DNA from 3 places in the Rossellomorea vietnamensis genome. Region 3 is predicted to be linked to each of the others. Evidence: riboswitches for the same ligand, from Rfam matches in the RefSeq annotation. Region 3 holds a riboswitch; each other region holds the start of a gene.
The links. Region 3 has a riboswitch for cyclic di-GMP ahead of N5C46_RS13445 (EAL domain-containing protein). Riboswitches for the same ligand answer to the same signal wherever they lie in the genome.

Region 1 (10,617 bases), 830 kb from region 3:
TCGGAGTCAAGACAGCCATCGGTACGGTGTTTTTACCATTAGTCGTATTCTTGACCGAAGACTGGAAACCATGGACGGAGGATCCGTTGCTTGGTGCCCTTTTCGGCGGAATCGGTGTAGGACTTGGGTTAGGGATCGTATTCCGTGGAAGAGCCTCTACGGGAGGGACGGACCTTGCCGCCCAGATCGTCAATAAGTTCACGGGTCTGTCCTTGGGAACCTGTGTTGCCCTGATCGACGGGATGATCGTCCTATCTGCAGCCATCGTCTACGATATCGAACGTGGATTATATGCACTTATAGGTTTGTATGTAACCAGTAAAACCATCGATCTCGTCCAGGTTGGTATAAGCAGATCGAAAATGGCGCTGATCATTACTAATCGTCAGGAAGAAGTTCGTGAAGGAATTCTGAATAAAATCGACCGTGGAGTGACAAAACTATCAGCATACGGCGGTTATACGGATGACGAGCGCCCGATCCTCATGTGTGTCGTGGACCAGACAGAATTCACAAAACTGAAACAACTGGTCAAAACCATTGACCCTTCAGCATTCGTCGTGACAATGGACGCTTCAGAGGTATTGGGGGAAGGTTTCAAACGAGTTTAAACTTGGTATAATTATGTAAGAGAGGGACGGACCTGAAAACCGATCCGTAACTCTGAAATAAGTTTCCTAGGGGGATAAAAATGAAGAAAAAGCTGCTAGGTGTTCTTTTTGGCGCTTCATTGGTACTTGCAGCCTGTGGTGGTAACGACGGCGACAGTACAGAAACAAGCTCCGGTGGAATTGACCCTGAAAAAATCGTAAATAATAAGTGCACCAGCTGTCATGGTGGGAACCTTGAAGGCGGAATGGGGCCGGCCCTTAAAAACATCGGGGCAGAACTAAGCAAAGATCAAATCCTTGAAACCATCAAAAATGGTAAAGGACAAATGCCTCCTGGACTCATCAAAGGTGATGAAGCAGAAGCGGTGGCAGAATGGTTATCGAATAAGAAATAAGATCGGGAGAAGAATCCAATGGGTTCTTCTTTTATTTTTGCCGAAATCTGCTTAAACTTCACCAATCGAGGCTGTGGGTTATGAACAAAGCTTCCTCTAAATAAATATCCACAGATTTTCCCCAATCCTTCTTTAAGTCTTTGTTACAGAACCTTTTCTCATGAAATCACGCAATTGTTATTCTCTCTACCAGCTAGAATTATAACCTAGTAACTTAATCAGATTACCATCAACTTAGCGTTTGTCATGATAGTATCCTTTTGTGTAAGTATGTAGTATTAGTACCAGTTACTAGGTATAAATAACTATAAAATGGTCTGAACATAGGTAAAATCGACAACAAAACAGGTAATAAATTCACATTTTTTTAGGTTCTGAAATGTAAATGTAATAATTTTTTTCCTTAACTTACTATAAAGAGATGTTATAATAATTTTCGGAAGCGTAATTCGAGGTTTTTCACCAATTTTTGTCTAACGGTGATAAAGACGACTTTGGTTACGTGCCGTGTACATATGTCGATAACAGCCAAGAGGGTAACTACATAATACAAATTAGGTGATTTTAAAATGATAGAAATGAAAGACGTCTACAAGCAGTACAGCAACGGTGTCATGGCTGCTAATGGCTTTAATGTCCACATTAAGCAAGGAGAGTTTGTGTATGTGGTGGGGCCGAGTGGTGCCGGGAAGTCTACTTTTATTAAAATGATGTACCGCGAAGAACGTCCTTCCAAAGGAGATATCGTTGTAAATGGTATCAATCTCGCAAAACTGAAAAATAGTAGAGTTCCATACTTAAGAAGAAACGTGGGGGTTGTATTCCAGGATTTCAAGCTGCTACCATCGCTGACAATCTATGAAAACATTGCCTTCGCACTTGAAGTTATAGAAGAACATCCAAAGCAGATCAAGAAAAGAGTCATGGAAGTACTGGACCTGGTAGGGTTAAAGCATAAAGCAAGAATGCTGCCGAATGAGCTTTCCGGTGGAGAACAGCAACGTGTATCGATTGCTCGATCCATTGTGAATACTCCGAAGCTTGTGATCGCGGATGAACCTACAGGAAACCTCGATCCCGAAACATCTTGGGATATCATGAACATATTCGAAGAAATCAGTAACCGTGGAACCACGGTGATCATGGCTACACATAACCGGGAAATCGTGAATACGATCAAGCATCGGGTAATCGCCATTGAAAATGGCCGCATTGTCCGTGACGAACAGCGAGGTGATTACGGTTATGAAAGCTAGAACGTATGGCCGCCATCTTAGAGAAAGCTTCAAGAGTATCGGACGTAACGGCTGGATGACATTCGCATCAGTGAGTGCCGTTACCGTAACATTACTACTTGTTGGTGTATTCATCGTCTTGATGCTAAACATGAACAAGGTAGCAACCGATATTGAGAAAGACGTTGAAGTACGGGTCTTACTCGAAATTGGTACTGAAAAATCCCAAACCGAACAAATAGAAAAAAAGATACAAAATATAAGTGGTGTGGAATCGGTTGAGTATTCTTCCAAAGAAGAAGAACTTCAGAACCTGGTCAAGGATCTGGGAGACGATTTCAGATTATTTGAACAAGATAACCCTTTATATGATGTGTTTATCGTAAAAGCAGACAATCCAAGGGACACCGGGAAAATCGCAGGTCAAATCAGCAAGTTTGATGGTGTCAATGAAGCCCTTTACGGTGAGGCGAAGATTGAAAAATTATTCAATGTACTGGAAATGAGTCGGAATGTTGGACTTGTGTTGATCATCGGTCTGTTGTTCACGGCGATGTTCCTCATTTCAAATACAATCAAAATTACCATTGTCGCTAGAAGAAGGGAAATCGAGATAATGAAACTCGTGGGTGCAACCAACTGGTTTGTACGCTGGCCATTCATATTAGAAGGCTTATGGCTTGGAATTTTAGGTTCTATTATCCCGATCGCTCTTGTCTCAACAGGTTACTACTATGCCTATGGATTTATTAAACCAAAACTACAAAACAATTTTATTCAGATATTAGATTTTACCCCCTTTATCTATCAAGTAAACGGATTAATTTTATTAATGGGTTGCCTGATCGGGGCTTGGGGAAGCTTTATGTCTGTGCGTAAATTCTTAAAAGTGTAAAATTTGATAGGTTGATAGAAGCTGAAAGGAGCATGCCGCTTGAACAAGAAGTATTTCATATCATTATCTATTGCAGCAGCATTAACAATCGGAAGTCTACCAACGTTAGCAACCACTGCTAGCGCTAACTCCTCCGTGGAGGACTTGAAGAAACAGCAGGACGACGTTTCATCTAAAAAAGAAGAGATCAATGGCAAAATTAGTGAAAAAAATTCTCAAATCGACCAAACGATCAATAAACAAAAAGACCTTGAATCACAGATTGCCGAAATCAGTACGAAATTAAAAGATACAGAAACGAAGATTGCCGAAAAAACAAAAGAAATTGATGAAACAACAGCAAAGATCAATAAACTTAAAGCGGATATTGAAGAGTTAAAGAAGAAGATTGAAGAGCGTAATGAACTTCTGAAGGAACGTGCTCGTGCCATTCAGGAAAAAGGCGGCTCTGCCAATTACCTAGACGTACTACTTGGAGCGGAAAGCTTCGGAGACTTCATCAACCGTGTCACAGCAGTGAATACCATTGTAAGTGCGGACAAAAAGATCATGGACGAACAGAAACGTGATCAAGAGGAATTAGAGAAGAAGCAGGCAGAAGTGGAAAAAGAACTTGCTGACCTCGAATCTTCCAAAGCAAATCTTGAATCTTTGAAAAAAGACCTTGATAGTCAAAAGGCTAAAAAAGCTGAATTATTCAAGCAGCTTGAAGCTCAGCAGGCTTCATTAAAAGTAGAAAAAGCCGATCTTGAGAAAGAGTCAGATGAACTTTCGAAAATGGAACACCAGCTTGAAGGTGAGATCCAGGCTGAACAAGCACGTCTGGCAGAGTTAGCCCGTCAACGTGAAATCGAACGTAAGCGCCAGGCGGAAGCTGAAGCAGCGAAACGTGCAGCAGCACAACAAAAGGCGACAGCAAGCAGCAGCGGCGGAGCTTCATCAGCATCAGCAGCTCCGGCAGAAACAGCTCCAAGCGCACCTGTAAGTGCAGGGGCATGGACAGCACCAGCACGTGGAGCAATCACAACCAATTTTGGCTGGGATGTTTTAAATGGTGAGCGACGTTTCCACTACGGTACAGACATTGCGGCACGTGGAAGTGTTCCAATCTCTGCAGCGGCAGATGGTTATGTCATCAAGAGCCATTACAGTTCAAGCTACGGTAACGTAGTGTACATCACTCACTCTATCAACGGCCAAATGTTTACCACTGTGTATGCTCACATGTCTTCTTCATTAGTGAGCACTGGACAAGCAGTAAATAAAGGTGACCAAATCGGTTACATGGGTAACACAGGTTACTCTTTCGGACAGCATTTACACTTTGAACTTTACAGAGGTTCATGGAGTGCTTCACATGCTAATGCTGTAAACCCACGTCAATATATTAACTTTTAATAAAACAGTCCCCGCTTTGATGAAGGCGGGGACTTTATTAATGATTGTAGATGAACGATTCTTGCATCCTTATAAAACCGCGAATGTTACGGAATAGTGTTTTCATCACTTCTTTTTTCTAGTATAATGACTAGTATACTCATGTGAATTTTCGAAAAATGGCAAACTAATTGAAAAATTAGGACGCAAAACCACGGGTCTTCTATTTTTAAAAATAATGATCGCCGGGTTACCGAAAACAATGGATACAATGAATACTAATTCGAACGTAAATCTAGTACTCATTTAAGCCTGCCTTTTTGGTGGGCATTTTTTGATTGGATGTTCGTCTCAGTGTGATTTGAATCTGCTATAAGGGTGATGAAGTTGGAATTAAGTGATATAAAAAGGCAACTGCGAAGCTTTTGCCGAAGAAACCGCACAGCGTTAAGATATACATACGTAAAAAATTATACTGCAGAAGATATTAGTGAGATGTTGATAGACCGGATAGGTGCCGAAGAAGTCGAGAGGATTTTGGTGGATATTGACATCATCAATCAACGCGGTGGAGATACCGTCAAATACTTCATGCTCATCCTGGAAGGGTTGAGAGCAGCTTAAGTTCTAGATTCTCCTTCACAGGGGCAATTATTTTCACGTCGTATACGAAAGGATCCTTCAGAGAGGGATCCTTTTTTACCGGAAAAAGAGCTCTCTCACGGTCTGTAATCATGACGGTAAGGGATACACTATGATTAAATCACTTGCCCCAATGATGGAAATTTAAGATACTAATACATAATAGGGTATATTACGAACGGAGGAAACGTCATGACCGGACACTTATTCGAACATCACAAAGCTTCAAAGCTGCTTGACCCAAAACGACAAGAGCTTGTACCTGTGGAAAAAGTATTAAAGCTGCTCCAATTAAGGAAAGATGATATCGTTGCTGATCTTGGCTGCGGAAATGGTTATCTAACCCTTCCGATAGCCAACGAGGTGGAGACGAAGGTCCAGGCGGTTGATCTGCAGCAGGAGATGCTTGAGTACCTTAAACACCGGGCTGAGGAAGAAAATATAGATAATATCGTGTATGTAAAGTCGTCTCTTGAATACCTTAGCTTCAACAAAGGGACATTGGATAGAGCGGTGTCTGCCTTCGTCTTACATGAAGTACCGGACTTGATCAAAGTCTTTCAGGACCTTCACGATATGCTGAAAGACGATGGAAACTGGCTGATTCTCGATTGGGAAGCGGTGGAATCGGAAATGGGACCGCCTTTAGAAGAACGTATTCCATCTGAAGAACTTGAACGTCAGCTCAATTCAGCAGGATTTATCACAACGGTTGGGCATCTGCATGAATCCGTCTACTATATTGTTGCGAAAAAAGGATAAGATAGAAATTTTATAAAAATGGTTTTCTTAATCAAATATTAACATTTCCTGTTCATACTGTTCATGTAAAGGAGTGAACAGTATGATGGAAGTTTCGATATGGTTTGCTCTGGCGGCAGGAGCATTATCTTTTTTTTCGCCGTGCGTATTTCCGCTTCTGCCTGCTTATGTCAGTCATTTAACTGGTGGACAGGCACGGGATGGGCATATGAAGGTGGAACGATCGGTGGTTTTACTGCGATCCTTTGGTTTCATTGCAGGATTTTCCCTCATTTTCATTCTAATGGGGGCTTCAGCCAGCTTTCTTGGAGAAATGTTCTCTGAATATCGGATCTACATTGAACAGATTGCGGGGATTCTTATTATTGTGTTTGGGTTGCAAATGATGGGCTGGCTCAGTTTTTCATTCTTACTGAAAGATACGAGATCGTTTGAAACGAAGAAAAAAGGGACGGCTTTGGGATCGATTCTGCTGGGGATGGCTTTTGCCAGTGGATGGTCACCATGTGTCGGATTGACGCTTTCTTCTATTTTGTTGTTAGCAAGTGCCAGCAGTACATTGACCCAAGGAATAGTCCTGCTGATTGTCTATTCGATTGGATTGGCAGTTCCCTTCCTGCTTATCTCCCTGATGATCACCAAGACGTTCACCGTGATGAAGACGATCAACAGAATCCTTCCTGGGCTTTCGAAAATCAATGGAGCATTGATGATCATCTTGGGATTTCTTGTGTTTAGTGGGAAGATGCAGCAAATCAGCTCTTATCTTTCCGTTTTTAGTTTCTTTTCAACATAGGGGGAGAGTATGAAGGTTCAAAATAAGACGATTCTGATTGTTGAAGACGATGTAAAGATTCGCAAGCTAATCAAACTCTTTCTTGAAAATGACGGGTATGAAGTGTTTGAAGCCCAGGATGGGGAAGAAGGAAAACGATTATTCAAAGAGCATGACCCTTGCTTCGCGATCCTGGATCTGATGCTTCCGAAAACCCAGGGAGAAGAGTTGTGCAGATGGATTCGGGAAGAAGAGAAAAGTGATATCGGTATTATCTTTGTGACCGCCAAAACGACGGAGGATGAAAGAATCCTTGGATTGAAGGCCGGGGCGGATGATTACGTCACAAAACCGTTCAGTCCGTCTGAACTTGTGACAAGGGTGGACACAGTCCTTCGCAGAACAGGGACGCGCTGCCAAAAGCTCAGCAAAAAAGGATTGACGCTGAAGCCGATGAAAGGAGAGGTCACCTATAAAGGCGACACCCTGGAATTAACGTCCTTTGAATTCAGGATCCTTGAATATTTAATGATCCATGCGGGTCAAGTGATTTCAAGGCAGCAGATTCTTGATGCCCTGTATGATATGAATCAAAAAGTTGTTTCGGAACGGACGATCGATGTCCATATCCGCCACCTCCGAAAGAAACTTCAAGCGATCACCCATCAATCATTTATACAAACCGTCAGAGGGATGGGGTATAAGTTCGATGCGTAAAAGAAAAGAAGTATGGGGGATATTCACTCAGTTGACTTTTCTTAATACAATCATCATTGCCCTTGTCATCGCCATAGCTGGATTCACGGTCAAAAACTATGCTTGCACCCTCGTCAATCAGCAAGAGATTACAGGGACGGACCTGGAAATCCTGCTTAATCAATATTTGGTGAAAGTAAGCATTCTTGCCTTCCTTCTTGCCGGCGGCTTTCATTTCCTTTTATTAAAGTGGTTGATTCATCCATTGAAAAAACTAACAGCCGCAACACAAGAATTGAAAAAAGGAAATCACCCTAAGCGACTGAAGAATCCTCTGATTTATGAGGTGAAAGAGCTGAATGATGCCTTCAATGATTTAACAGAACGGACGGCTCGCGTAAAATCAAAGCAAAACCGGTTATTAAAAGATCTGTCCCATGAATTAAGAACTCCCTTGACCAATTTATCAGGATACCTCGAAGGCCTTGAAAAAGGAATTGTAAAAGGCGATCAAGAAATGTATCGTTCCCTTCAGGAAGAAACAACCCGGATCGAACGATTGCTGGAACAACTCGCCCGGATCAATCAATGGACATCCGACGGGGAAATGAAAGACTTCAAAAGGGATAAAATTTTGATTCATCAGCTGATAAAGAGGCGGATCACCATCTTTCATATTAAATTCCTTGAAAAAGGGATCATGGTGGATGACACTCTTGAACCTTTCACGTTGGAGGGAAGCATTGATGGACTTAATCAAGTCCTGAGCAATCTCCTTCAAAATATTGTGGATTACGACAATGGGAAGAAGGTAAGGATAGAAAGCTGTGTTGAGGAGGGATCTTATGTGATCCGGTTTTCCCATGAAGGAAAAAGGATTCCTGTTGAAGAAAGCGAGCTGATCTTTGAACGCTTCTATCGTGTTGATCCTTCGAGGTCGCCTTTGACAGGCGGAACAGGACTCGGACTGGCCATAGCAAAAGAGATCGTACTTGCCCATGGAGGAGATCTTTCCCTTGCAACCGATGGTCTTCATCATACCTTTGAGATACGACTTCCCAAATAACGAATGATTCGAGGATAATACATGACAGAGCAATGGTACACGATCGGTTCCTTTACATTCCCCTCCTCATGGGGGGCCATCATCGCCTCATTCGTACTGACTTTCTTATTCCTTTTCTTCTGGAATCGAAAGGCCAGTGACTGGTATTCGAATGCCATTTTGATTTTTATACTAGTCTGGAAATTGAGTGTGATTGTGATCGACTTTCAAACGGTCATCAAGCACCCCTTTACGATTCTCTATTTTCACGGAGGGATCATGGGGTATTGGTTAGGCTTGGCGGCTGTTCTCCTGTATATCTTTTTCAGGAAAGTCGATTGTCCATCTACCCCTATCATTTCATGGATGACTACGGTACTTGTCTTTGAGGTTGTCTTACATATGCTCCATGATGACTTTCTTTTAGCGGGTATTCAGTCCGTTCTCAATCTGATGATGGTTTATTTTGGGGTGAAAAAATCAGCTGGATCTGATGGAAGGATGTGGAGTGGGCAGATATTCGTTTTGTTCACCCTTTTCCAATTATTGCTTCACACTTTGATCGGCGGCTTCGAATTATCCGTCACCACCTGGTCGTATTTAGTGATGATGATCGGTCTCATCTTTCTTTTAACGGTAAGGAGGAAAACTAAAAGTGAATAAACGAAATTTTGCTCTGGCGATCGTCGCACTGCTGATCGGAATCTTCCTTGTGAATTTGTTCCAGGATCAACAGGAAAAAAAGGCAAAAGAAGAGGCTGCCCAGTTGGCCAAGGAATCCATGGACCTTTCTGATGCCAAGCAGGGACTCACCAAAGGGGATCGTGCACCGGACTTTACCTTATCCACGTTGGAAGGGGAAGAAGTAAAGCTGTCTGACTATCAAGGCAAGAAAGTGATCCTGAATTTCTGGGCCACCTGGTGCCCGCCATGTAAAGCGGAAATGCCCCATATGGAACAGTATTACGAAAAAAACGCGAAAAAAGAGAATGTCGAAATCCTTGCCGTCAATTTGACCTCACAGGATGATGGGGAGAAGGCAGTCCAGCAATTTGTCGACGGCTACGAACTCACTTTCCCCATTCTCATGGATGAGAAAGGGGATATCGGAGACGAGTACCGGGCATTCACGATCCCGACCACTTACATGATCGATACAAACGGCCTCATCCAGCACAAAATCGTCGGCCCCATGAACGAAGAAATGATGGGTAAAATGGTCGGAGGGATGGAATAATGGGAGGGACGGACCTCTGACAGGACGTTTCGTTTTATACGCTATGAGGTATAAGTAACCATAACCCAAAAGGAGGATCAAAATGTTCCACTACACAAAAGACGTTTCAATGAATGTGAAGGATGCCGTATCAGCAGTAGAGGCATCCTTGAAAGAAGAAAGCTTCGGGGTTCTGTGGAATCTTGACCTGGCCGCCAAGCTTCAGGATAAAGGGCTGGATTTTAACGAAGAAGTAGTTGTCCTGGAAGTATGTAATCCCCACGAAGCGAAAAAGGTGCTGGAAGAAAGCATGCTCGTCAGCTATTTCCTGCCTTGTAAAGTGACGGTATACACAGAAAAGGGAACGACGAAGATCGGGATGGCAAAGCCCAGCAAGCTGATTGAAATGGTAGATAACGATGAATTAAAACGATTGGCGTTGGAAATCGAAAATCGCCTGATCGGGTGTTTAGAAAACGTCTGACGATTTGAACCTGTTGCAAAAAGCGGCGGGTTCTTTTTTTGCCTCCCATTAACTCATACTCCTCACAATCTTCTGAATATGATACACTTTTAAAAATACATAGATTCAGGAAGGATGAAAGTGAAATGAAATTCACCACCAAGGTCGTACATAGTCAGCTGAAAGGAACAGAGGAAATCCGTAGTAAGACAACACCGATCTACCAGACGTCTGCTTTTTCTTTTACGTCTCTGGAGGAACTTGAGGGTTTCTATGAAGGGAAGTCTCCTTATCTTTATTCAAGGACGGGTAATCCGAACACGGATGAACTTGGGAAGATGGTGGCAGAACTTGAAGGAGCTCCTGCGGGTGTCGCCACGTCTTCCGGATTGTCGGCAATCCTGGTTGGTATCCTTGCCGTTGTTCAGGCAGGGGACCATATTGTTGCGGCGGAGGATTTATACGGAGGCACTTTCCATATGCTGAAAGAAGAGCTGAAATCATT
Region 2 (10,617 bases), 910 kb from region 3:
CGTCCAGCCGATTTGAGCTCCGTCCCTTTTGTTATGCGATTTCCACGATTTCTCTTCCTACCGGACACTTCCATTATTCACCGGAAACCAAGGTCCGTCCCTACTAAAAAAGGCTCAATCTCTGGAAATTCGACAATTGTTATGGACAGATTGTTCGGAATACTATATAAATAGTAGATGGAAACTCACAGAGAAAACGTTTACAACACGAGATGACAAGGAGGATTCTATGTTAGATGTGCTAGACAAGATTAATTCATTCTTATGGGGGACACCAAGTTTAGTACTATTATTCGGTACGGGTTTATTCTTAACATTTATGCTGAAAGGTCTTCAGTTCCGTAAACTGATGTATGCTTTTAAACTTGCTTTCACGAAAGAGAAGCCTTCCGCGTCCTCTGATCAATCAGAGGGGGACATCAGTAACTTCAAAACGCTGATGACGGCTTTATCCGCAACGATCGGAAACGGAAACATTGCCGGAGTGGCAACGGCCCTCACCATCGGGGGACCCGGGGCGATCTTCTGGATGTGGATCGTCGGCCTCCTTGGGATGGCAACGAAATACGCAGAAGCCCTGCTTGCCATGAAATACCGTGTGAAAAATAAAAATGGGGAATACTCAGGCGGTCCTATGTATTACGTAGAAAAAGGCCTTGGCAGCAAGTGGAAGTGGCTGGCCGTCGCATTCGCTTTATTCGGTGCATTCGCCGCTCTCGGCATCGGGAACAGCGTGCAGTCGAATACGATTGCAGACGTCATGAGTACAAGCTTTCACATTGACAATCTCGTAACAGGAATCGTTCTTGCCGTCCTGACAGGTTTGATCATCTTCGGAGGGATTCAGCGGATCAGTACCGTCGCTTCCTTCTTTGTCCCGGTCATGGCGTTCCTGTATATCGGTGGTTCACTTCTGATCATCGTCCTTAATTACGACATGATCATTCCTGCGTTTAAAATGATTTTCTTCTACGCATTCAATCCTGTGGCAGCTGCAGGCGGGTTTACAGGGATCATTATTTCAGAAGCGATCCGCAGCGGGGTTTCAAGAGGAATCTTCTCAAACGAAGCAGGTCTTGGTACCGCAGCACTGATTGCCGGTAATGCGAAAACCGACCACCCGGTCAAGCAGGCACTTGTCGCCATGACCGGAACATTCATCGTCACGATCGTCGTGTGTACGATGACCGGCCTCGTTCTTTTGATCACAGGTTTCTGGGATCCGACAGGCGGAGCGATATCCGGTGTCGAGCACGCTCCGAGCCTTGATGGCGGGGCATTGACGAGCGCCGCGTTTGGACATGCTCTTGGTGTGGTCGGAGAGTATATCGTTTCCTTCTCCGTCATCTTCTTCGGATTCTCCACGATTGTCGGATGGTACATGTACGGAGAGAAATGCTTCGAGTATATCACCAATTATCGATTTGCCAATTCCTACAGGCTTATTTACATTTTTGCCACCGGACTTGGGGCAGTCGCGAATCTAAACCTGGTTTGGGCGTTTGCCGACATGTCCAATGCGTTGATGATGATTCCGAATCTGATTGCCTTACTTTTACTCTATAAGGTCATCGCTTCGGAGACAAATCATTATTTCAACGAATACTTGCCGATGATGGAAGCTCAACCTAAAAGAAAAGCCAGTTAAACTAAAAACCCTGTGTGATACGTCATCACACAGGGTTTTTCATTAGGGGAACTTCATATTTACAGTGACGGCCATGGATATCGATGACTTCCTTTAACGGATATCGTTTTTGATAATAACGGTTCAGACCCTCATTGTCTGCGATGCAATCGAAACGGATGCTTTTTTCACCCGAAGTTCTCATAGCATTTTCAGCCCAATCCAAAAGGCTTGTCCCAATCCCTTTTCCCGCAAAATCCCTGTGAACCGCCAATCGATGTAAATATGCAACATCATCCCCTGCTTCCTCTCCCCAAATATCCACATCCCACTCATTCGGTGTCGATTCGAGTGTCAGGGTGGCCATCGCCTTCCCATCAAATTCGACGATATAGGTTGAATCATTTTCAATGGAAGCAATGACTTCATCTTTGTTACCTTCAAGATCTGTCAGGTAATAATCCCACTGCTTCATTCCTTTTGAACGTAACCAGCCTGCTGCATTCACCAATAACCCCAGCACTTCCTCAAGGTCTTCCTTTTTCGCCAGTCTGATATCCTGAATCTCTTCTTTCATGGCCAACCACACCCTTCCTTGTTTTACCAAATCATAACATAGTCTTGATTTCCAGGGATAAAAAAACCATCCCTCTTCACACGCAGGGATGGTTCCATTCATCAGGCATACCACTTATGCCACATATGGTCATTTCTTCCTCTGGCAAAGGCATCCACACGGTTAGGTCCCCAGGAAACGACTCCAGGTGATGAACGCACGCCTCCACGTGGTGCACCAAGATCCTCCCAGTTGCTCCAACGGGAACCGTTCCACCATTTATGCCACATATTGTTGTTGTCTCCACGGACGAAGGTGTCGATTCGATTGGCTGCCCATGAAGATGCTGCCGGAGCCCCTTCGAATCCTCGAGGCGGCGATCCGAGATCTTCCCAATTACTCCATCTTGAACCGTTCCACCACTTATGCCACATCCGGTCATTGTTTCCACGTACAAAGCAATCGATCCGATTTGGTCCCCATGATACTGCACCCGGTGAATCCCTCAGGCCGCCCCTTGGAGCGCCAAGATTCTCCCATTGACTCCAGTTTCTGCCGTCCCACCATTTATGCCAAAGATTATTGTCGTATCCTTGGACGAACACATCCAGACGATTGGCTGACCATGATGACACTGCCGGATCTCCCTTGAAGCCACGCGGGGGCCCTCCAAGGTCTTCCCATTCACTCCAGCGGGAACCGTCCCACCATTTATGAAAAAGAATATCCCGGTTCCCTCTGACAAAGGTGTCAATCCTGTTTCTGCCCCACGATACGGCAGCAGGCGAACTCTTCAACCCCCGCCTTGGAGCTCCGAGGTCCTCCCACTCACTCCAGCGGGAACCGTCCCACCATTTATGATACATTCTGTCGTTTTCACTTCTGACAAACGTATCCAGCCGGTTGGCCTGCCAGGATGCAACGGCAGGGGAACCCTTCATCCCACGCGGCGGTGCACCAAGATCCTCCCATTCCCTCCAGTTGGCCCGGGAGTCAAATGGATCCGTGTAGACCTGCTCTTGGGCATATCCCTGATAAGGATGATTCTGCGGATAGTAATCATAGGGTGGAATGTATTGCTGATAAGTATGTGGTAAGAACATATCTTCATAATCGTTTCTTACTTCTGCTCCAAACGGGTAACACTCATACGCTGTTGGATAAACAGGATAGCGTCGTTGAAAAAACATACTGCATCCCTCCTCAAGCTTACTGTATGCAGAAGCCCAGATATTGGAGTATGTCCATTCCTCCTCAAAAAAAGAACCCTCGCCACAACAGGTGGTGAAGGTTCATATCACTTAAATGATATAGTCTTTAAATCTTTCAGCATCACTCGTCTTGCATTCAAGGGTCAGCTTTGTTCCATTTTCTTCATATTCCGTTTCTAACACAGTGGCATTCTCATTAAAATACGATATCAACTGCCCCTTATCAAACGGAATCAACATTTGACAGCGTTTATAGTCTTTAAATATATAGCTTTTTACGACCCCAAGGAGCTCGTCGATCCCGATTCGATTTTTCGCGGAAAAATAGATGCGGTCCTTCTCTACTCTCGGCACTTCCTCATCAACCAATTCAGCCTTGTTGAATGCATAAATGATGGGAATGTCACCAGTCCCAAGTTCATCAAGGGTTTGATCCGTCACCTTCATCAATTTCTCGTAATGAGGATCTGAATAATCCACCACATGAACGATGAGATCCGCTTCCACCACCTCTTCAAGGGTGGAACGGAATGCCTTGACCAGCTGATGGGGGAGTTTGTTTACGAACCCGACCGTATCTGTCAGAAGAAATTCCTTTTTGTCCGGTAAGGTAATGTTTCTGACCGATGTTTCCAGGGTCGCAAATAACATATCCTTCTCGAATACCTGCTTGTTTTCATTTGGATGAAAGGTTTCGACGAATGCATTCATGGTCGTCGATTTACCCGCATTCGTGTACCCCACCAGGGAAACGACAGGGATTTCACTCTTTTTACGCTGTTTCCGCTGCGTCGTTCTCAAGTCAACCACTGAATCCAGTTCTTTATTCAAGGCTGTGATTTTTTCTTCAATCCGGCGGCGGTCAAGCTCAAGCTTCGTTTCACCGGCTCCACGGTTGGCAAGCCCTGACCCTCCTCCTTGACGGCCAAGCGATTCCCGGCGTCCTACCAGACGGGGCAGCATGTATTGCAGCTGTGCCACCTCGACCTGCAGCTGGGCTTCACGGGTTTTCGCCCGTTCTGCAAAGATATCGAGAATCAGCATCGTTCTGTCCATCACCCGGACATCAAGCTTTTCCTCGAGGACCCGGATCTGAGAAGGCGCAAGTTCATCATTTGTAATCAAGACATCCGCTTCCCATTCTTCAAGGAGCGGCAGCAGTTCATCAATCTTCCCTTTTCCGATATAGTGCACGTGATTCGGCCGGGGCAGGTTTTGAGTCAGTTCCCCCACGACATCGATCTGCCTGGCATCGGCCAACCCTTTCAACTCGAGCATTGAATACTCAAAGTCATTGTTCTTATCCTTCGTATTAACGCCTATGGCGATGGCTTTTAATCTTTCTTCCATTACATAGTCACTTCCTGTTTGTTTATTTTGGTCATGATGGTGCAGAAAAAAACACAGGCCTCCGCCTGTGCTTTTTGTAAATGGATTTGAATATACCAATGGCACGAGAAGAAGACCGCATTTTCCCCTGGCGTGTTTTTATGATTAATGATTAAACACACACTAGCGCCTCTCGGTAAGTATTCAATTCTATTTTTAAGAGAGTGCTATGCGCACTCCCTTCCTTCATTCCACGTTAAATGAAGAATTCCTTTAAAAATAGTCAGACCAATCCCATTTACCCTGCACACAGGCAGAGCCTTTGAACTTATTCAATTAAGCGTTCAAATTGCGGATGCGTAGTCTGATCAAAATCAAAAGGAAAACCTCCATTTCTCATATGTTACCCCCATTCTACCACACCCCGTGATGGATGGGAAGATATGGTTTGAGGGACGGACCTCCAAAACCATTAATTATGGATCCTCCAATGGATATTTTGAGGTCCGTCCCTCACCACGTTACCCCACTAAAGAAAAGAACCCCCAATCCTTCCCCTTTCCCGGTTGATTCACAAACGGAATGAGGTAAAGTTGGAGGTCCGTCCCTCAAGCTTAGAGGATATCTTTGAAGTCCCGTGCCTGCAGGTCGAGTCGTCGGGCTGCACTGCCGATTTCTTTGAAGGCGAGGACGGCCTGTTGGTTGCGGTCCTGGTTATTTGAAATGCCTGATTGTGACCGGACCGTTCCTTCATTGATTTTTTTGATTTCGCCTGTGATTCCTTCCACATGGGCGTTCACTTCCTGAATGGAATCCTGGACCCTTGTGGCAAGCTTTCTCACTTCACCTGCTACCACATTGAATCCTCTCCCATGTTCTCCGGCACGTGCCGCTTCAATGGCGGCATTCAGTGCAAGAAGATTGGTTTGAGTCGCAATCTCCCTGATCGTCTTGACGATATTCCCAATCGAATGTGCCTGCAGAGTAAGAGACTCCAAGGTTTTCATATTTTCATTTGAGTCTTCGACCAGTTTACCGGTGGCCGTAGCCGCTTTTTCACTTCTCTTGATCCCCTGCTCGGCTTTTTCACTTAACTCTTCAGACATCTTCTGTAATTCAGAAGCGACCTTTTCAATCGTTGTTTCCCGTTTCGTAATATCCGTCGCGATCTTCACAACACCTTCAAGCTTTCCTTCTTCGTTATAAACTGGTGTGTATGTAGCCTCCAGCCAAAGAAGTTTCCCAGTCTTCGTGACCCGCAGGATTTTCTCCTGAAAGCTTTTCCCACTCCTTAAATCCCGCCACAATTTTTTATAATCCAGACTTCCGGCAAACTCCGTCGTGCAAAATGTCTGATGGTGCAACCCGATCATTTCTTCTGCATCATATTCCATCGTCTTTGCGAAATTCCCGTTTACCCATAACACATTTCCGTTAGCATCGAATTCAATCATGGCAAGCGATTTTTCAATGGCTCCAAGTAATGCGGACTCCCCAAACACTTGGGTACTATTTCTTGATTTTGTTTTCAGCACTTCGCAACACTTCCTCTTTTTCAACAAAATTAGTAGAGACTAAACAAATATGTACCACAGAGAAATAGGTCGTGTTTAATAGAGGCTCTCCGCTTGGCAGTGTGCTGGCCGGTTGCGCCACTCGCTCCCATTCACAAACAGCGCCCACTTTATCAAGTGAATGATCTATGCTTCCAACTCATATATTTGTAAGACTATCCTACTAGTTAGACCTCTATTTAACAACTATTATCCTCTGAATTTTATAAATTTTCTTCTATTTATATATTTAAACAAAAAAAGACCCCCATTCCACATGCAACCCTTTGGTGCTAAGGTCGCCTTAAGATTGGAGGTCCGTCCCTCAAAACTATTATTCAGTTCCCTTTTTCCACTCTTCTTCTTCGATCAGCATTTTCCCCGGCCATGTGTAAGCCATGATGCCTCCGTCTGCTGTGATGTCTTCACCTGTCACGTAGGAGCTGTCATCCGATGCGAGAAACAGGGCAACCGCAGCCATTTCTTCAGGTCTTCCCAAACGGCCCATCGGGGTGATCCACTTATTGGCTTCCCTGAATTTCTCGCCCATCTTATCCTGTTTGCTCCCGACAAGATCGTCAATCAGAGGTGTCTCGATTGTTCCTGGCGAAAGGGAATTCACACGGATGCCATGTCTCGCATAATCAATAGCCATGGCCTTCGTAAAGTTGATAATGCCTCCCTTAGCAGCATTGTAGCCAGACCGGTCCAAATCTGCGGCTTGCCCGGACATGGACGCTGTATTAATAATGGACCCACCGTTTTCAAGCATAAGCGGGATTAGATATTTGCTGCATAAAAAGGTCCCTCGCAAATCCACTGCGATGATCCGGTCAAATAGTTCGACTGGATATTCATGCACTTTTCCACCCTGTTCATCGACCCCCGCGTTGTTAAAGAGGACATCGATCACACCAAATTTCTTCTTTATCTCTTCAGCAAACGACGTGACACTTTCCTCACTGGATACATCGAGTTGAAATGCCATTGCATTTCCGCCCTCACTTTTGATCTCGTCCACTGTTTTATTCATTTCCTCCTCATTCACATCTGCACAAACCACAGTCGCTCCTTCCTGCGCAAACACTTTGGCAGTCGCTGCCCCGATCCCTGTTGCAGCTCCAGTAATCACCGCAACCTTATCTGCTAGCCTTCTCATAAAGTAAAACCTCCTTGAAATATCTCATGGAGAGTATTTTCCCTTTATGTGAAATAGTAAACATAGAGAGGGACGGACCTCCACAGTGCCTGTTTCATCCTCGAATGAAAGGCATTTGGAGGTCCGTCCCTCTTAAAAGAACCTAGATTAGCATCCCAAAGTACTGCAAACAGCATCTTTCAATAAAGATACAAGATTGCTGTTTGGAGCCAAGATTGATACCAACAACCAAGCGACCAGCAATAGTACGGCAATTAGAAAGGTAACAAGACCTAACGGCATATAGAATCCCCCCTTTCTATTCATGACTCTAGTAAGTGAGCTCTCTTACAAACTTATTCTATGAAAAATTGATAGAGTTGGACCGGCATTTATAATAGAAAAGAAAAAAAGGGCCATACCCCTTCTTAACAAAACCTTCACAAATAATGGGTATTTCGTGTGATTGAGAACACTTTCACATGGGTATACACTATACTGGAATGAACATTCATTCCGCATTACCGTTATGAAAGGCTGAGTTGGTATGTCAATGGCATTAAATAAGCGGGACAGCATTGTAGCGAGTTCACTGGTTCTATTTGCAGAGCGGGGTTATGACGCCACGACAATTCCCATGATTGCCTCGTCCGCAGGCGTGGGAGCAGGAACCATCTATCGCTATTTTGAAAATAAAGAAGTCCTTGGGAATACGATTTTTCAAGAATATGTGAAGATTTTTACGAATACGGTGGAAAATGATTTCCCTTATGAGCAGTCGATACGGAATCAATTTCATCATATTTTCCAATCGATGATTCAATTTACAAAAGAACAGAGTCAGGCGCTCTACTTCATCCGAACACACAGCAGCGCCCATTTCCTTAATGAAGAAAGTCACACATGCTTCGAAGAACTGTTGAATCTATTTAAATGCTTCTTCGATTCTGGTAAAGAGAAGAAGGTCATCAAGAATCTGCCTTCGACGGCTTTGATCGCCATCCTTTATGGTGCCTTTCTCGAGCTTCAGCGGCTTGTCCGGATCGGGGAATTAGAGCCTGATACCTCCATGCTTTCAGATGTAGAGGAAAGTATGTGGGACGCTGTTCGATTACATATGTGAGAAGCGATTCGTTTCTCACATCCCATGCGGAATGAACGTTCATTCCGGAGACAACCAAACTACTATACGAGGTGAATGAACCATGACACAACAATCTCAATACCCACAACCGAAAACCTATGGACCACTCGGGAGTTTGCCCGTAATCGATAAAGAAAAACCACTACAATCATTTATGAAGCTTGCCAGAGAACTGGGACCCATCTATCAGTTCCAATTTCCAGGCAGAATGAGCACCTTTGTGTCCAGCGCTTCCCTTGCAAAAGAAATATGCGATGAAACCCGTTTTGATAAAAAAGTCGGACCGGCCCTGCAAAAAGTGAGAGCCTTCGGTGGAGACGGACTTTTCACCAGCGAAACGACAGAGATGAACTGGAAGAAGGCGCATAATATCCTGCTGCCAAGTTTCAGCCAGCAGGCCATGAAAGGCTACCACTCAAAGATGGTGGATCTCGCCACCCAGCTCATCCAAAAATGGGCACGCCTAAACCCAGCAGATGAGATCGATGTCCCTGAGGATATGACCCGTCTGACCCTGGATACCATTGGACTCTGTGGTTTCAATTACCGTTTTAACAGCTTCTACCGGGAAACCTCCCACCCCTTTGTCGATAGTATGGTGCGGGCTCTGGATGAAGCGATGAACCAATCACAGCGCCTCGGGCTTCAAGATAAACTGATGATCAAATCAAAGAAACAATTCAGGGAAGACATCGAGTACATGTTCTCCCTTGTCGACGACTTGATTGCCGACCGCAAGGCAAACGGGGATCAAGGGGAAGAAGATCTCCTCTCCTATATGTTGAAAGGAACAGATCCAGAAACAGGCGAGGCGCTCAGTGACGAGAACATCCGCTTTCAAATCATTACCTTCTTGATTGCAGGTCATGAAACCACAAGTGGACTCCTCTCCTTCGCCCTTTACTACCTGATGAACAATCGGGAAAAATTGAAAAAGGCTCAGGAGGAAGTCGATCGCGTGGTGGGAGATTCCATTCCTGACTATAAGCAAGTGAAACAGTTGAAGTATGTCCGCATGGTCTTGAATGAAACGCTGAGACTGTGGCCTACCGCCCCTGCATTTTCTGTATATGCCAAAGACGACACAACTCTTGGCGGCCAATATGATGTCAAAAAAGATGATGTGTTCACACTTGTCATTCCTGAATTACACCGGGATACATCCGTATGGGGAGAAGACGTGGAAGCCTTCATTCCTGAAAGATTCGAGGACCCGTCTTCCATTCCCTATCACGCATACAAACCGTTCGGTAATGGACAGCGTGCCTGCATCGGACAGCAGTTCGCCCTTCATGAAGCGACACTGGTGCTCGGAATGGTCCTGCAGCATTTTGACCTGATCGATCATCAAGACTATCAACTGGACGTCAAAGAGACGCTGACTCTCAAGCCTGATGGATTGACGATGCGGGTTTCACCCCGTAAGCCTGCCATGGCATTCTCAATCGCTTCCTCCGAAGAAGCAAAACCCGAAAAAGCGGCTGCATCTGTCCCGGTTGAATCATCCCACGGCACGCCCTTGCTCGTCCTCTATGGTTCAAACATGGGAACGGCGGAAGGAATCGCCCGGGATCTGGGGGAAACCGGCCGTCAACAAGGATTCCGTACAGAGATCGCTTCATTGGATGAATACAGTGATGGACTCCCAACAGAAGGAGCAGTCATCATGGTCTCTGCTTCCTACAACGGAAACCCGCCTGACAATGCAGGTCAATTCATTTCCATGCTGAAAGAAAGTGGGCCTGATGACTTTAAAGGGGTTCATTACGCAGTGTTCGGATGCGGTGACCATAACTGGGCGACTACGTATCAGAGGATCCCTAACTTCATAGATGAACAGCTGTTTGAAAAAGGCGGACACCGCATCGCGGATATCGGCCACGGAGATGCAAGCGATGACTTTGAAGGGGATTATGAAAAATGGGCAGACTCCCTTTGGCCGAATCTGGCTGATGACTTGAACATCGAACTGCATCAGAACGATGGATCAAATAGCTCGATTACCATGAATTATGTCAGTGACGTGAGCGACACACCGCTGGCACGCACACACCATGCC
Region 3 (10,617 bases):
TTACTACCACCAGGCAATCGACGAAATAGAATCCCACTCCATCTCCCCCCAGATCTATCACTTGTTAAAGGAGAAGGGAAGCCTTGAAAAAACACCTTTATTCTTTCAAGTACGCCTAAAGCAAAAATACGATGAGGTACTATTCAAAAATATCCTTATCAAAAGTGAAACAGACAAAATCCTTAACTTTCTCGAAAAAGCTAAGATAGAAGCCATTCCACTCAAAGGAGTATATTTTGCCCAGGAATATTTCGGTCACCTGGCTGCCAGAGGGACATCTGATATTGATATTCTTATAAAGAAAGAAACGATGGAAGAAACGGTACAGCTAGTAAAGTCCTTGGGATTCGAACAGGAGGAAGAATGGATCCCGGACCATTTTCATTGTTCCTTTAGTAAACGAATTCCGGGTTCACCTGTGCCACTTGTAGTAGAAATTCATTGGTGTATTGTGAAGGAAAAGACCTCACACTTAAAGATGGCTCCCTTCTGGAAAGATGCTACGTCTTTAGGAGATCATTCCTACATTAAAAGATTGTCTGATCAACATACATTTTATTTCATTTGTCTGCATGGATGGAGACATAACCTGGATTCTCCGCGATATTACCTTGATATCATTCAGTTGATTTATGGCATGAACGATCGAATAGATCTTCATCAATTATTTCAACAAGCCAGAAAAGATGGGACGTTGAAGAGGATGGTTCGTACTCTTTCCATTGTATATGGTGAGTATCCAATGCTCGAGAACATGTTGAAACTGCCTGTAAAAAGACAAATAATGGGTCGTAAACGTGGACTGTTTCGCTATTGGGATTTCATCGACTTTCAATTCTTAAGCTATGACACATTTCAGCATAGTGTGAGAGAGTTATGTAATTGGTTATTTCCTAGAAAGAAGGACATTTTTACGGAATTAAATAAAAAGTATCAAGAGTCTTCCTATATAAATAGTATTATCCTCTTATATAAAGCAAGGTTGGGAAAAGGATTAAAAGCAACGTATCTGTTGGTCAGGGGTGCCAATCAGCCTTAGCAGAAAGCACTTTCCTTTACCCACCCGCCCAAAACCCTTATAATCATACAAATAGATTCCGTTCTCTTCGTGCACCAGCGAATGTGAGTAACCTGCTGCTTCTTGCAGTACAGGTTACTTTTTTATTGGAAAGGGTACGATAAAAGAGAATGAAAAACGGTGCGTAGATAAGGGTTTGATGAGAGATGAAACATTTACATAGACAACATATATGGCTGGGGAGGATCCTTGCTTCCGATCCCGGCAGAAAAAGATTTCAGCAGGCGGGTAAAGCTACGATCAGCTTGATATCGGCTGTGTTTACGATGCTTTTCTTATTGAAGCAGTTCGACCATCCTTCCATCACCCCGGCCATTGTGTCGGGTATGGTGGGGATGCTCGGGATTTTTGTCGTCATGGATGATACGACGGGGAAAAAGAAGATCACGACCTTGCTGGTTGGTGTTTCAGTTGCCGCCGGGATCACACTGGGTTCGGCCTTTGCCCATTACAGTCTCGTGGTGAACGCTTTATTGGTAGGGGTCATTTTTAGCGCTTTTTACTTTTCACGTTTTGCCATCCGCTATTTTTCCATGGGAATGGCAGGGTTTATGTCGATCTATATATCGTCGATTTTACAGCTGGATGTGGCCCATCTTGAATGGTTTTACCTCGGGATCGTCATTGGGCTCGTGTTCGCGTTTCTTTATAACTTCATCATTTTTAAGGATTCTGTCCACATGTTAAGAAGGAGTATGCGTTCGTTTCATATTCAATCCAACTTGACGTTTACCATTTTAATGAAGATGATAGAGGATCCGAATACGAGCGGTAAGCGGAGAAAGCAATTGGACCAGAATGTGAGAAGGCTGAATGAGTATGCGAGAAGCGTAGCGGGTGACATTAATGAAAATGATTTAAAGAAGCTGTGGCCCGGTATCGAAGCGTCGCAACTTCGGTTATATGTCTTTGACACTGAAATGCTCATACAGACTCTCACAGATTCATTGAAAAAGCTGAAGGATCTGGAAGCTTTGGAGGTCATGGAACTCAGGCGCCTGCTCGTATGGGTTATCCGTTCTCTCCGTGACGCCGAGGTACTGGCCCAGGATTATGATCCCCGCTCCCTTGAAGAGGCAGAAAAAGCCATCCAGGCCTTACGTCTCTTATTGTCAGAGGTTCTGAATCAAGAAGAGAAACCTGAAGGCTGGGTGTATCTCCTGAGACGGATCGAGTCCATTGCGAATCATGTCCTGGAAGCGGCCATTACGATTCAGGAATCACTGAAAGTGTCTGAGTACAAGGAATCGACTGTAGAGAGTGATACTGAACCGGAGGAAGAAGACAAGGAAGATGAGTCTGAAGAGGACAAGAGTTTAAAACCGTCTACTCGTAAAGCGATACAGGCCTTGGTAGCGGGAACGCTTGCGATCATCGTCGGGGTTCTGATCGCACCTGCACAGCCGTACTGGGTCTTGCTTACGACCTTTATTGTCCAAATTGGCACTGAAACGGTAGGCAGAACGTATATGAAGGCTTTCCAACGATCGATTGGAACGGTGATCGGCGCCATCATCGGATTCGGAGCCGCAAACCTTGTATCCGGAAATTCACAGCTGGAGGTTGTTCTCCTGTTTGCTGTCCTGTTCCTCGCCTTTTATCTGTTCCCGGTTTCGTATACATTGATGAGCCTATTCATTACGATGCTCATCGCCTTTATGTATGACCTCCTCCTCGGTGGAATCAGCATTCAGCTCATGGGGGCACGTGTCATCGATACGATTGCAGGAGCTATTATTGCCCTGATTGTCTCAGCGTTTGTATTTCCAAAAAGAACAAAAGACAAAGTCGCCGATAGCTTTGATGATTTCTTTGGGGATCTGGAGGGGTATGTTTCTTCCTATATTAACACCTTCATGGTCCCTGAAGACAAAGCGTTGACAGATCAGGCGTTTGATCTGGATCAGAAGCTTCAGGCGATCAAGGACGAGGCACAATCCCTTCTGCAAAGACCGGGATCTTTGACGAGGTCGGGTGTCGGGCGCTGGATCACGGTTGTGACGGCCATTAATTATTACGCAAAGCACCTGCTTGCTTCCTCCCATCGAAAGGTGCCGGCAACGGTTTCAGAGGAGCTCAGCAGTGCGTTTTCAGAAACGGAAGAAAAAATCTCTCAAAACATCGAGACGCTCCGGCAATTGTTAAAAGAACAGGGAAGTGCTCCCGTCATGTGGGATTTAAGCCCGGAGCGGGAAAGAATCGAGACTCAGGCTCCGAGCTGGCGTAAGTCCCAGGTGGACTTTATTCACCATTTCTATTATGTGTGGAGAATCAATCAATCGATCGTGGCACTTGGAGTGGAGTTAGGGGCAGAGGTAAAGAAAGGGTAAAGCGGATTCCGCTTTACCCTTTTCAATGATGGCAGTAGTTTTTTGTCAGTTATTGTTTTAACCTGTCGCAATTCGGGAAGAGCATACCATCGACATGAATTTGAGGTGGAAGAATTGACAACGAACAGTTTATTGCTGACAAAAGAAGATATGACAAACCCTGAGATTGTCCCTCAATGGGTTTTAGAAGAATATAAGAACTTTCATGACGTTGTAACGGATCGTACTTTCCCTTGTTACTTCGGTATGACCGGAGAGAAGAAGGGTGAGCTTCGGTATTCCTATATCAGTCATGACAATTGGGAGCATCTCCCCCAAACGATTCAGGAGTTCATCGACTTGTTTGATGTACCCGAAGGAGAGCGCCTGATCCGTCACGGTTTCTTTTTATTTGTGGAGCCTGAAAGGGAGGAGAGGTCCGTCCCTCATTACAGGGATTATTTCTGGAGAATCCTGCAGTTTCTCCATGGTGAGGATAAGGAGGATTGGCCAGAGGATTATCCAGAGGATCCGGATCATCATTTATGGGCATTTTCCTTTGCAGGGGAACCTTTCTTCGTGTTTGGGAATGCCCCTGCCTACAAGCAGCGAAAGACGAGGGATCTTGGGAATAGCTTAGTGCTTGGATTTCAGCCTAGAAGGATTTTTGAAGGATTGGAGGGTACGTCCAAGGGAGGGATCATGTCCAGGGAAAAAGTAAGGGAGCGGGTCGAAAAATGGGACGGCTTACCGAAGCATCCTAATATCAGTCATTACGGGGACCCTGAACACCGTGAGTGGAAGCAGTATTTTATTGGGGACGATGTGGAACCGATTGAAGGGAAATGTCCATTCCATCATAAATAATGTGAAAGAGTGCCGGGATGTTCCCGGCACTCTTCTTTAATAGATATCCACATTTCCACTGGACACTGAAACATCAATAGTATATTTCCCAGAGCCAGCGACCCCGGAAATATCCCCATCTTCTATCTTCTGATTCTTTAAAGGAAGATTGCAGAAAATATCCCCGCTGCTTGCATTGCCGTTCAATTTAAAGCTCGCGTTCTCCGGTAAATCAAGATTCACTCCACCTGAGCTGACGTCAAAATTCAGGTCTCCCTTTAAAGCATTCATGGTGACCGTCAATTCCCCTGAGGATAAGTCACCTTCAAGGGGACCTTCAAAGTTCGATAACTCTACATCCCCCGAACTGATTTCCACTTTTCCATTCTTTGTGGTGAGTCCGCTTACGACCAGATCCCCTGAAGATCCATCATGTTCGAACACATTTGTCTCGATGTTTTCAAGTTCCATATTCCCTGATCCCATGTCAATGGACAATTCATCAAGCTTCCATTTCGCTGAATCAGATTCTCCCGCCATCACAAAATTGCCGGAGCCGATATCAATTTCCATGCTGTTCCTATATTCTTTCGGAATATAAACCGTTACGTTTGATTTGCGATTGAATCCGATCCATTCATACCATTTATGCTTGACCACAACGTCAATCGTATCTCCATTCCCTTTTAATGTCATCGTCCCTTTTCCCTCTATATCGACCTGTACTTCATTCTTGTCAGTCGGTATGACTTCTGTGTCGCTATTTTCCAGGTCAAGATCGATATGTTTGATATTATTCGTCACTTCAATCCGATCCCCTGACTGACTTTCTTTTGCAAACAATGATGTATTGTCATTTAGGATGACATAGAGCGTCCCCAATGCAAGCAGTGCAATCATGACGGCAAATGCGTTTTTCATTCCAATCCCTCACTTTGGTTTGATTTTCCAATTGATACATTTATTTTAAAGCAGTGGAGAGACTACGACAATGAGCCATAGGATTATTTTTGAATGGGACCAGAGGCGTAGGGGAGCCGGAATTAAAATATCGAAGCGTGGAATCTACTACGATCGTCGCTTGATTTAAATAGGCAAAGGTAGGGTACAAATAGATTAGACAATGCAGATAAGGAAGTGAAATCATGGAAGGAACACCTATGCCCCCAACCTTTTACGAGCAGCCGACCCTGGAGCTTGCGAAAGCACTGTTGGGGTGTGTATTAGTGAAAGAAACGGAGGAAGGAATCGCTTCAGGTTATATTGTGGAAACAGAAGCATATATGGGGCCGATCGACAGGGCCGCACACAGTTATGGAAACAGGCGCACAAAGCGGACGGAAGTGATGTTCCATGAAGCTGGCCGCATATATACATACGTTATGCATACTCACTGCCTCGTCAACGTAGTGAGCGGAGAAAGGGAGAAGCCTGAAGCGATCCTCATCAGAGCGGTAGAGCCTCTCCATGGACAGGAGCTCATGGAAGCGAGGCGCCCCGGTCATGTGAAGAAGAATTGGACCAATGGGCCGGGAAAGTTGACGAAGGCTTTAGGCATTACCATGGAGGATTATGGGGGGAGTTACTTACAACCGCCGCTCATGATTACAGAGGGGTATCAACCTGAAAACATTTCCGCGGGGAAACGTATTGGGATTGATAACACGGGGGAAGCCAGGGATTATCCATGGCGGTTCTGGGTTAGTGGCAATCCATATGTTTCAAGATAGGCCCTCTTTATGAATTTTCTAATAATTTATAGAAAATACACCCCATAAGTACTAGTTATGTGGTATATTTTTCTTATAAGACAAATATCTTTATATGCTGACCATTCGACTGGGGGCTTTGAACCTAAATGATAGATGGGCGCTTACATTTAGGGGAGCCAGTAGCGCAACCGACCACATGCGAACGCGGATAATGCGTTTTTGTGTGGTTTTTTTGTGGGTAAGACCAAAACTAAAGAGAGAGTATAGGGGTCCTATGAACATCTTTACTATTTTCCAAGACGACTTTATCTACCATGATTTTCAGCCATTATATGATATGGGTGAACATCGAACCCTCTATGCTTATGAGGGTCTATTGCGAAATAAGTATAATGAAAATCCCGAAAGTGTATTTCAATCGGCTATGAAGGCGAATATCTTGTACAAACTGGATACGCTGTCCATCTCAAAAGCCCTTGAAAGTTTTTCGGAAAACGGGATCGGGGACTGTAAACTGTTTCTCAATATTTATATCACCACGATCTTGCACCCGAGCTTTCACACTTATTTTTCCGATCTTATGGACCGCCATTCTGACATGAAGGGACGTCTTGTGCTTGAAATTAATGAGTCCAGTGCGGAAGAGCTTTGGCAGAATCCGTTGTTGAAAGAGTCTTTGAAGGAACTGAAGCAATATGGTGTGTGGTATGCGATTGATGATTTCGGGCAGGGGACGTCTTCCATCAAGAAATCCATTGAATATGAACCGGAAATCATCAAGCTTGACCGTTATTTTGCCATGAACCTGGCACAGGATGAAAAGAAACAGCGATTCCTCTCTTTTTTTAGCCAATTCTACGGAAATGATACGTTGATTGTCTTAGAGGGGATCGAAACAAAACAGGATATGCAGGTGGCAAGGGAAATCGGGATAACCATCGGACAGGGCTTTTATTTGGGAAAGCCGAGCCGGTTGCTGGCGTAGACCGGAAGAGTGACTCTGACTTAAAGAGTCACTCTTTTTGTTATTAAATTGTCAGATTTGAAATAAAATTGAAAAATTTTAACATTTCTATTAAACTGAGGAAAAAGAGAATAAAAGGGGATTCAATGTATGAAATATCTCAAGTTTCCGATCAGGTTCATTTTTTATTATATTCTCGGTCTAATTGGGATCCTGGCCGTGAGTATTGCTCCGGAAGTGTTCAAGGAAAGAGGGCTATATAATGTTGTTGGCTACTTGGAGGAGTTCATCAAGTTCATCTTTGTTTTCATGGATGGGGCCAATTGGAGTTACTCATATAAAGGAATTACCGTCGATTTCCTCGATATGCTTTGGGGACCATACTTGTATTCACTGCAAATTATCGGAGGTGCCTTGGGTATAGGGCTTGGTATTGCCTTTATTCTTACCGTCTTCACCGTTTTTTTACCCCGACCGATCACCTCGGCCCTTAAGAAGGTATTGAATCTCCTGGAGACGGTGCCTGATTTAATGTTCGCGTTCATGCTCCAACTGATGATTGTCTATGTATTTAAATATTTCGGTGTGGAACTGATGAATTTTACTGAGTTCGGGGAGGAGAAGATCTTTCTTGCCCCGATGATCACGCTGTCGATCATACCGATGATCTCTTTCTTCCGGATCCTCATTTTCATTATGGAAGAAGAGTTATTGAAGCCTCACATCGAATTTGCCCAAAGTAAAGGGATGTCGAAAGGGCGGATCCTCTTTTCACATGTTTTGAAAAATATCTCACCAAGTCTTTTCTATCATGGAAAGCTGATCATTTGGGGGATGCTTTCGAGTTTATTCATCATTGAAACCATTTTTAACATGAGAGGAATCACCTATTATATCATACAGGATTTCAGGCCGATGGTGATTGCGATCTCATTGATTATGATCTACACACCTTTTTTCATCGTGTACCAGGGTGTCTATCTGTGGATCAATCACGAAAGCAGTGAAGATCACACGAAATATAAGCGGGATAAAACAAAATGGACGGAATGGAAGATATGGGGCTTTCTTTCAACCCTTCGCAGGCTGTGGTGGCAGCATATGCATAATGGCAAGTTCGCCACCGGATTCATGGTGTTATTTGGTTTGATTGCCGCCAGCTTTCTCTATTCGACATTGAAAGAAGAGCCCATCAAACAAATTCAATTTATGAAGAATGACGAGGGGCGGATCATCAGTGCCCCTCCCCATAAACCATTTGGGGACATGATTCTGGGATCCGATTTCTTCGGTTACAGTATTCTCGATCAACTTATTGTAGGGGCCAAGTATACCCTGTTGTTTGCTTTGATTGTTGCTTCCCTGCGGGTGATCGGGGGCTTCTATCTTGGTATTGCCTATCATTTTCACTTAAAAGAAAGCAGGAAGAACTGGCTCGACCGGATGGTGGATTCGATTCACTTTCTTCCTTTAAGTCTTATCGCTTATCTCTTATTAAGACCGGTCCTTTGGGGGCTGCCTGTGTTGGGGTGGGATCACTCGATCTTTGAAAGATTGGTGTTCGAAGCCGTTGTCTTAACGATCCTAGTCCTGCCGTTGACCACTGTGTTAATCGGGAATGAACTTAAATTAATAGGGAAGCAGGATTTTGTCCTGTCTGCGAAGCTCCTTGGAGGTAGCAACAAGCACCTGCTTTGGACGCATCTCTTCCCTCACCTGGCTCCGAGGTTGTTTATTATATGGGGACAGCAATTCATCCAGACGCTTCTTATCCTCGTCCATCTCGGGTTATTTCATCTTTTCCTGGGAGGGACGATCATTACCGGCGGTCTGGTCCCGGATCCACCGAAGTCAGGAACATTTGAATGGTCGGGGCTGATCAGTTCCACGAAAAATTCCCTTATGACAGGCAAGTACTGGATTGTCATTGCTCCCCTCGTTGCCTTCATGATCGCAATCATCGCCATGCAGCTGATTGTACAGGGAGTGAAGGAAATCCAGCAAACGAAAGTCGGGGTGCTGGTGAACGACAAACCAATCAAGGTGAAACGTAAAGCAGTTAAAAAGAAAACGAATCGTCCCGCGGTGGAAGACTTCCAATTTGTCCGCCGGGAAACCTTTAAAGGATAAGGAGGAGACGAAAGGTGAGCAGAAAAAGCGCAAAACTTCCATTGACTGATCAGGAGAGGTCAGCCCTCCGTAAAGCCAAGATACGACTCGGGGATCTACATGAATGTTCTCCTGAACTTCTCCGGGAGAAACTGAACATTACAATGGAAAGATCCCGTTACTTAGTCGGCATGTCCATATTCCAACAGATCCCTTCTATTGGACCCAATATGGCTCACAATGTTGTAGAGGATCTTGGATTTTATACCTTCGAAGAAATCAAGGGAGAGAAGGGGGAAGATCTTATCATCGACTTAGAAAAGAAGTACGGTGTGTGGATGGATCCATGCGTAGAAGACTCACTCAGATGTGTCGTCCACCACGCCAATCACCCTGAAAGCACCCATAACTGGTGGGATTTCACAACAGAAAGAAAAACATATCGCCAAACCCACGGCTACCCTAAAGACCGCCCCACCAAAGCCTGGGATCAATAGGTCCGTCCCTCCTGAATTCCAAGCCGGGAAGCATATTTACGCTTCCCGGCTTGGTTTTTGAGGGACGGACCTCATTCGTATATCCTCCTTAAAATGGACATCATAAAGAAAAAGGAGTGATGCTATATGAGAACCCTTGTTATCTGTTTGCTTATGACGTTTTCTATACCTATGTCCGTTTCAGCAAGAAACATCCTTCCCCTTCCGGCACATCAGAATGAACTCGCGATTGTGATCGATGATTTAGGAAACGACATGAAAGGGACAGAGGAAATTCTGAGCCTTCCTGTCACTTTGACGATCGCGGTCATGCCTTTTCTCCCAACGACCAAGGATGATGCGGAAAAGGCCCATAAAAATGGACATGAGGTCATCGTCCATCTTCCTATGGAACCGATGTCAGGGAAAGCGAGCTGGCTCGGGCCGGGGGCCATCACGACCTCACTATCCGATGAAGAAATCAAGAAGAGAGTGGAGGAGGCCCTGGAAGAGGTACCTTATGCAGTGGGAGTCAATCATCATATGGGCTCGAAGGCCACCGCCGATGAGCGGGTCATGAGGATTGTACTCGGCATATGCAAGGAAAGGGGTTTATTTTATCTGGATAGTAAAACAACAGGAAAGAGTGTCATTCCGAAGCTGGCAAAGGAATTGGGCGTCCCATACCTTGAAAACGAATTATTCTTTGATGATGTCTACACGATCCAGCACATTGGGAAGCAGGCGAGACTCCTTTCAAAGGCATTGGATCGGGATGATGCGACCATCGCGATCGGGCATGTAGGGGTTACAGGCATGAAGGTCGCCACCATGTTAAAAGAATTTCTCCCCCTTTATGAGAAAAAAGCATCAATCGTGCCCCTGTCAGATCTCATCCCCGAATATCATTTGATCGATGAAAGCATGCCTTGATGGCGTCCTTTTTTCACGGACGTATATAATAGGGATTTGTAAAGATTCGGTTCATTCGATGCTTAATTTTTTGAGGAAAGGAAACTCTCCTTTATAATCAGTAGGTAAGAAGGAGATGATTCAGAATGGATTACGCAATCGTGACTGGAGCAACAAGGGGATTAGGGGAGTCCGTCGCCAGGCTGTTTAT

Region 1: linked by a shared signal. The riboswitch ahead of N5C46_RS17555 (hypothetical protein) and the one ahead of N5C46_RS13445 (EAL domain-containing protein) in region 3 are both predicted to bind cyclic di-GMP.
Region 2: linked by a shared signal. The riboswitch ahead of N5C46_RS23220 (methyl-accepting chemotaxis protein) and the one ahead of N5C46_RS13445 (EAL domain-containing protein) in region 3 are both predicted to bind cyclic di-GMP.

The regions. Positions count from the first base shown of each region.
Region 1 is NZ_CP104558.1:3,439,249-3,449,865, forward strand. It holds gene N5C46_RS17530 (YitT family protein) at 1-611, shown strand, start outside; gene cccB (cytochrome c551) at 692-1,006, shown strand; gene ftsE (cell division ATP-binding protein FtsE) at 1,576-2,262, shown strand; gene ftsX (permease-like cell division protein FtsX) at 2,252-3,136, shown strand; gene N5C46_RS17550 (murein hydrolase activator EnvC family protein) at 3,176-4,534, shown strand; cyclic di-GMP riboswitch class I at 4,685-4,771, shown strand; gene N5C46_RS17555 (hypothetical protein) at 4,901-5,137, shown strand; gene N5C46_RS17560 (class I SAM-dependent methyltransferase) at 5,348-5,917, shown strand; gene N5C46_RS17565 (cytochrome c biogenesis CcdA family protein) at 6,000-6,713, shown strand; gene N5C46_RS17570 (response regulator transcription factor) at 6,723-7,409, shown strand; gene N5C46_RS17575 (HAMP domain-containing sensor histidine kinase) at 7,402-8,454, shown strand; gene N5C46_RS17580 (hypothetical protein) at 8,476-9,096, shown strand; gene N5C46_RS17585 (peroxiredoxin family protein) at 9,089-9,670, shown strand; gene N5C46_RS17590 (DUF302 domain-containing protein) at 9,753-10,133, shown strand; gene N5C46_RS17595 (trans-sulfuration enzyme family protein) at 10,259-10,617, shown strand, end outside.
Region 2 is NZ_CP104558.1:1,704,934-1,715,550, forward strand. It holds gene N5C46_RS08775 (alanine/glycine:cation symporter family protein) at 230-1,648, shown strand; gene N5C46_RS08780 (GNAT family N-acetyltransferase) at 1,674-2,306, opposite strand; gene N5C46_RS08785 (PLL family lectin) at 2,306-3,373, opposite strand; gene hflX (GTPase HflX) at 3,485-4,744, opposite strand; gene N5C46_RS23220 (methyl-accepting chemotaxis protein) at 5,338-6,258, opposite strand; cyclic di-GMP riboswitch class II at 6,356-6,442, opposite strand; gene N5C46_RS08805 (SDR family oxidoreductase) at 6,611-7,435, opposite strand; gene N5C46_RS08810 (TetR/AcrR family transcriptional regulator) at 7,968-8,537, shown strand; gene N5C46_RS08815 (bifunctional cytochrome P450/NADPH--P450 reductase) at 8,620-10,617, shown strand, end outside.
Region 3 is NZ_CP104558.1:2,612,773-2,623,389, reverse strand. It holds gene N5C46_RS13470 (nucleotidyltransferase domain-containing protein) at 1-1,039, shown strand, start outside; gene N5C46_RS13465 (FUSC family protein) at 1,225-3,408, shown strand; gene N5C46_RS13460 (YqcI/YcgG family protein) at 3,559-4,254, shown strand; gene N5C46_RS13455 (LiaG family protein) at 4,291-5,154, opposite strand; gene N5C46_RS13450 (DNA-3-methyladenine glycosylase) at 5,379-5,963, shown strand; cyclic di-GMP riboswitch class II at 6,068-6,148, shown strand; gene N5C46_RS13445 (EAL domain-containing protein) at 6,220-6,930, shown strand; gene N5C46_RS13440 (ABC transporter permease subunit) at 7,060-9,039, shown strand; gene N5C46_RS13435 (helix-hairpin-helix domain-containing protein) at 9,054-9,515, shown strand; gene N5C46_RS13430 (divergent polysaccharide deacetylase family protein) at 9,642-10,427, shown strand; gene N5C46_RS13425 ((S)-benzoin forming benzil reductase) at 10,553-10,617, shown strand, end outside.